2 regions of the Marinomonas foliarum genome follow, and region 2 is predicted to be linked to the other one. Evidence: predicted binding sites of a transcription regulator. Region 2 holds the regulator's gene; the other holds the start of a gene.
The links. The regulator sigma-54, encoded in region 2, starts transcription at its own class of promoters, with help from an activator protein. The targets are predictions, from matches to a motif close to TGGCACNNNNNTTGCTNT.
Positions count from the first base shown of each region.

Region 1 (3,253 bases), 750 kb from region 2:
GTGCGGCGTTATTGAAAAAAGTCGTCGACAATGAATTGTTAGCCTTGGGTGTTGAGGTCAGCACAGACATTTGTGAGCACTTTGCTTACACACGCCAAGATTTATACAACCTAGTCAAAATCGGCGAAATCAAAACTTTTAATGAGCTATTAAAAACGCATGGTAAAGGTCACGGCTGTGAAATTTGTAAACCCGCTGTTGGTTCTATTTTAGCGAGTGTGTGGAACGACTACGTGTTGAAAAAAGAACACATCAGCTTGCAAGACACGAATGATCGCTTCCTTGCCAATATGCAAAAAGACGGGACTTACTCCATTGTGCCGCGAATTCCCGGTGGTGAAATAACTCCTGATAGATTAATCGTATTGGGCGAAGTAGCAAAAGAGTACGGCTTATACACCAAGGTAACTGGAGGCCAACGTATCGATTTATTTGGTGCTACTCTGCCGCAATTGCCTGAGATTTGGGAAAAGTTAATTGCAGCGGGTTTTGAAACCGGTCAAGCCTATGGAAAATCCTTGCGTACTGTGAAGTCCTGCGTCGGTAGCACTTGGTGCCGTTATGGAGTGAATGACAGCATGAAGATGGCGATTGATCTGGAGAATCGTTACAAGGGGTTGCGCTCGCCTCATAAAATCAAATTTGCGGTTTCTGGTTGTACACGAGAATGCGCGGAAGCTCAGAGCAAAGACATTGGTGTGATCGCCACAGAAGGCGGTTGGAATTTATACGTTTGTGGAAATGGTGGCATGAAACCGCGTCACGGAGATTTGTTTGCCAAAGATTTGGACGATGAAACCTTGGTGAAATACATTGACCGCGTATTGATGTTTTACACCAAAACCGCTGATCGCTTGCAGCGTACTTCTGTTTGGATGGACGGTCTAGAAGGCGGATTGGACTATCTTAAAGAGGTGGTGATTAACGACAAGCTAGGGTTGTGCGGTGAGCTTGAAGCGAGTATGCAGCACGTTGTAAATACCTTCCAGTGCGAATGGAAAACCACGTTAGAAGATCCTGAAGCGCTAAAAACCTTCCGCCAATTTGTGAATTATGAAGGAAGTGATAGTAACGTAGTTTTTGTTGAAGAGCGTGATCAAATGCGCCCAGCAACCGAATCAGAAAAACAGCAATTAATTGCGAAGGTAGGCTAATACGATGACGACGCCATGGAAATTAATTTGTGAACAAGAAGATCTAATAGAAGGAGCTGGTGTTGCTGCTATGTTGAATGGTGAGCAAGTGGCTATCTTCTATATTCCTGAATCGGATAGTAAAGTATTTGTGCTTGGAAATTGGGACCCTGTTGGAAAGGCGAATGTACTATCCCGTGGTTTGATAGCGCATTTACAGGAGCAGTGGGTGGTGGCTAGCCCTTTGTACAAGCAACACTTTGCATTGGCATCGGGCGAATGCCTTGAAGAAAATGTTCAGGTGCCCCATTGGCCAGCTAAATTAGAAGGCGGTCATGTGTTTGTTGCGGCACACTAATTAAGAATTGGTGCACCAAAATGGTCTCTTTGCACTGTTTAAGCGCTTCGTAAAGTCGGTATTTTATAGTTCCTATGAAGTGAACCAATTGCCAGGCTAGTAAAGCTCGGCAATGACACAACTGAATGTGTTTTTAAAAGTTGGCTTATTAATTGCTTTATAAAGATCACTGATGCACCGTAAACCGACGATGGCTTACACATAAAGCATACAGATATTACAAAAGGCAACGAGGCCCAATCACTTTTTCCTAAAAGTGATTGGGCCTTTTTTTGTCTTTAAAAAAGTAAACGTGTGAGGAGTTTCCATGACGGCAACGATGATGACAGCAACAAGTGGTAAAACGACTTGTCCATATTGCGGTGTTGGATGTGGCGTAAATCTGACTCTTCCATATTCGGCAAATGAAGCGGTTCCACCAGTGTCTGGTGACTTGGAGCATCCGGCTAATTTTGGGCGTTTATGTGTGAAAGGCAGCAGTCTTGCGCAAACGATCCAATCGGATGATCGCTTATTAACGCCTATGGTTGGTGGTCATCCTGTTGCTTGGGAATCGGCTATTAAAACAGTAAGCGCGAAAATTGCTCAAGTCGTAAAAGATCATGGCCCTGACGCTTTTGCTTTTTATCTTTCAGGACAAATCCTGACGGAAGATTATTACGTGGCAAATAAACTGGCCAAAGGTTTTATCGGCACCGCCAACGTGGATACCAATTCTCGTCTGTGCATGGCGTCTGCCGTGGTCGGCTACAAACGCGCCTTTGGCTCAGACACTGTGCCTTGTAATTATGAAGATCTAGAGCTCTGCGATTTATTGATTATGGTTGGGTCGAATGCCGCATGGACACATCCGATTTTATATCAACGTATTGCCGCAGCGAAAAAACAGCGCCCTAACATGAAGGTGGTGGTAATTGATCCAAGAGAAACAGCGACTTGTGATATTTCAGACTTGCATTTGGCGATTAAGCCTGGAAGTGACGCGGCGATTTTTTCCTTCTTATTAAGCGATTCCGTTCAGGCTGGCATTTTGGATCAGGGCTTTGTTACGAATCATACCAATGGATTTAAGGCTGCTTTAGCGCAAGCGAATGAGTCGACACCGAGTTTATCTTTGACGGCAGATTTTTGTGGGGTCAGTGAGCAAGATTTAGCAAGTTTAGTTGACTGGTGGCGTGACACGGCAAAGACTATCACCTTTTATTCTCAAGGGGTGAATCAGTCTTCCTCTGGCGTTGATAAATGCAATGCGATTATTAATTGTCATTTGGCCACTGGGCGTATTGGCAAAGAAGGCGCTGGACCTTTTTCTATTACGGGTCAACCTAATGCGATGGGCGGGCGAGAAGTTGGCGGCTTGGCCAATCAATTGGCTGCTCATATGGACTTTGCCACACCGGGTGCACAGGATTTGGTGCAGCGTTTTTGGCAAGCGCCGAATATGGCAACAAAGGACGGTTTAAAAGCCGTCGACTTATTTCAAGCCATGGAGGAAGGCAAGGTCAAAGTTGTGTGGATTATGTCGACTAATCCCATGGTGAGTTTACCTGATACCGCTCAAGTCCGACGCGCGCTGGAAAAGTGCGAGCTGGTGATTGTCAGCGATTGCAAGGCACATACGGATACAACCGTCATGGCGGATGTTCTATTTCCTGCGACGGGCTGGAGTGAAAAAGACGGTACGGTGACGAATTCAGAGCGCCGTATTTCTCGCCAACGAGGTTTATTACCTGCACCAGGTGAAGCCAAGCATGATTGGTGG
Region 1 is NZ_CP070273.1:3,559,760-3,563,012, forward strand. Features, by position in the region: gene nirB (nitrite reductase large subunit NirB) at 1-1,154, shown strand, start outside; gene nirD (nitrite reductase small subunit NirD) at 1,159-1,491, shown strand; gene JSY38_RS16470 (nitrate reductase) at 1,799-3,253, shown strand, end outside.
Region 1: JSY38_RS16470 (nitrate reductase) is a predicted target of sigma-54. The motif match lies at 1,633-1,650, and genes of this name have one in related genera.

Region 2 (3,253 bases):
ATAAGAGCTTGCGCTCTTTTGGTGGGGAAGATTCTAGTAGTCGCGCAACATCTTGTGCAGGCAAGGCACCGTTAAGTAGGTAGCGTATTTGCATCGTAGCACCGGTCTCAAGGGACTCGGTAACTGTCTGCAAATGATTAAGGGTGTTTTGCTCCGACATGGTGCTCTTTACTCATCTTCACCGAAGCGATTGTTAATTAATTCAACAATCGCGTTAATAGCGTCTTGTTCGTCTTCACCATTTGCTTTTATGTTTATTTCGGTGCCTTTTCCTGCAGCGAGCATCATCATTGCCATGATGCTTTTTCCATCCACATTACGGCCGTCTTTCTCTATGGTGATATCGCAAGAAAAGCGTGTGGTTGTTTCAATGAGTTTGCCTGCAGCACGGGCATGCAAGCCAAGCTTGTTTATAATAACAATAGACTCTTCCAGCATGCTCTATACCTATACTAATGAGTTAAAAATATTGAATAGCTCTTCGTTATTTTGGGCTGTACGCAGCTTGTCTAATGACTCTGGAGACTGTGCTAATTCTGCTATTTGAGCTAATGTTGCAAGATGTTGGTCGCACTCATGTGGCGGAACAATCAGAGCAAATATTAGATCGACAGCTCGCTTGTCTATCGAGTCAAAATCGATAGGTGTCTTTAAGGACATCACGACTATGGCAGTATGATTTGCAGACTCTAGTCTACAATGTGGAATTGCTATTCCATTGCCTATACCGGTACTTCCAAGTTTTTCTCGACCTAGCAGGGCGTCATAAACCGCTTCGTTATCACAGTGAAGTCGGTTAGATGCTACTTCCGCGAGGTTTTCTAATACGCGTTTTTTGCTAATGATATCTTGCTTTGCGAGAACGAGGTCTGCTTTTAATAATGATTTCAATGACATGATAAAATGCTTTCCGTTTAGATCAGTCGTTTGCGTTCATTGGAAGGAGGGATGTTCATCGCCTCACGATATTTGGCTACAGTTCGTCTAGCAACTTGTATGCCTTGATCTGCCAGAATGGCAGCTAACTTGTTATCACTTAAAGGTTTTTTAGCAGGTTCATCGGCAACAAGCTTTTTGATCATGGCTCTGATTGCTGTCGAAGAGCATTCACCGCCGGATGCCGTATTAACATGACTAGAAAAGAAATATTTTAGCTCAAATATGCCTTTGGGCGTATGCATGTATTTTTGAGTAGTCACCCTAGATATGGTCGATTCATGCATGCCTACTTCTTCAGCTACGTCATGAAGTACCATTGGTTTCATCGCTTCTTCACCAAGCTCGAAAAAATCGATTTGTCTGCTAACAATGCAACTGGCTACTTTTAGTAGTGTCTCGTTGCGGCTTTGCAAGCTTTTCATGAACCATTTTGCTTCTTGTAGAGAGTTTTTGATGTAAGAAGCATCTTCAGCTGTTGTAGCTGTACTTGCCATCGCTGAATAGGTTTCATTGATTTTTATTGGTGGAAGAGCGTCATTGTTTAATTCAACTTGCCATACGTCGTTGCGCTTTTTAACTGATACGTCAGGAATCACGTAATCTGTATCATCCGCATCAATAACAGAACCTGGGCGCGGGTTTAGTTGCTGGATTAGGTTAATGACTTCTTTTAGGGCTTCGTCTTTTAATTTTGTTTTGCGGCTTAATTGCGCAAAATCTCTATTACCCAATAGGGGTAAATAGTGGTCAATAAGGTTATATGTGCTTTTAAATAGAGGATGTGTTTGAAAAGCCTCTAATTGCACTAATAGGCAATCGCGTAAATCAATAGAGCATACACCGACGGGGTCGAAGCGCTGTAGTCTATGTTGAACAGCAATGACTTCTTCCATTTCTAAGTCTTCAAGTTCAATGCTGAGTGATTCGCAGATGTCGTCAGGGGTAATGCTTAAGTAGCCATCAGGCTGAACACATTCAATGATGGCATAGGCAATCTCGAGGTCTCTATCTGACATGTGGGTGAGGTTTAACTGCCAAATAAGATGGTCTTGAATGCTTTCGGCTGGAGCATTGCGGCTTTCAAAATCGCTATCGCCTTCAAAACTGTGGCTGTCACTCACCGCTGCTGAACTTTGGTAGGTGTCATCCCAATTACTATCTATAGACAGTTCTTCGGGGATGCTTTCCGTCCATTCAGACTCTACGCGCGCTTCTTCACCGTTGTCTAGAGGTGTTTCTGTTTCGCTCTTTGATTCAATGCTAGCAGGGATATCGTTATGAGTTTGCTCGTCATCATCAAGCTCAAGGAGCGGGTTAGACTCTAGAAATTCATGGATTTCTTGCTTTAAATCCAACGTAGAAAGCTGCAGTAAGCGTATTGCTTGCTGCAGTTGGGGGGTCATGGTTAGCTGTTGACCTAGCTTTAATTGTAAAGACTGCTTCATGGAGCAACTCTTTTTGTTTGAATGAATTGGAACGAGTTGTGCATACTACTCCCTTTCTACAGCAATGATAAGGGGTTACAGACGGAAGTCGTCGCCTAAATAGACCTTTTTAACCTGTTCATTGTTGATGACAGTACTAGCATCACCTGACGCAATGATGTAGCCATTGCCAACAATATAGGCTTTATCGCAGATGTCGAGGGTCTCTCTGACGTTGTGATCGGTGATCAATACACCTATACCACTTTCTTGCAGATGTTTGATGATGAGCTTTATGTCACCAACAGAAATAGGGTCTACACCAGCAAATGGTTCATCTAGAAGGATGAATTTTGGGTTCATTGCAAGTGCTCTTGCAATTTCGACCCTACGACGTTCTCCTCCAGACAATGCCATGCCTAAGTTGGTGCGTATATGAGTAATATGAAACTCTTCTAAAAGAGCCTCAAGTCTCTCTTGTTGTTGGCTTTTATTTAGCTCTTTTCGGGTTTCTAAGATAGCTAATATGTTATCTTCTACCGACATCTTTCGGAAAATAGATGCTTCCTGAGGAAGGTAGCCAATGCCTTTTTGTGCACGTGTATGCATTGCGTCGTGGGTTATATCTACGCCATCAATAAAAATGCCGCCAGCGTCATTTGCTACCATGCCAACAATCATATAGAAGCAAGTGGTTTTCCCTGCTCCGTTTGGTCCTAATAGACCAACCGCTTGTCCTGATTCAACAGAAATTGATACATCTTTTACAACTTTGCGTTTTTTATAGCTTTTTGCAAGGTGCTTTGCTTCTAGTAAGGCCATCTATTATTTTGCCTCAGTAGCTTGTGGTTGTAATGTCATAGACACGCGTCCAGAATCTTTTTTCTCTG
Region 2 is NZ_CP070273.1:314,763-318,015, reverse strand. Features, by position in the region: gene mgtE (magnesium transporter) at 1-160, opposite strand, end outside; gene JSY38_RS01560 (HPr family phosphocarrier protein) at 169-438, opposite strand; gene ptsN (PTS IIA-like nitrogen regulatory protein PtsN) at 448-897, opposite strand; gene JSY38_RS01550 (RNA polymerase factor sigma-54) at 915-2,384, opposite strand; gene lptB (LPS export ABC transporter ATP-binding protein) at 2,460-3,185, opposite strand; gene lptA (lipopolysaccharide transport periplasmic protein LptA) at 3,189-3,253, opposite strand, start outside.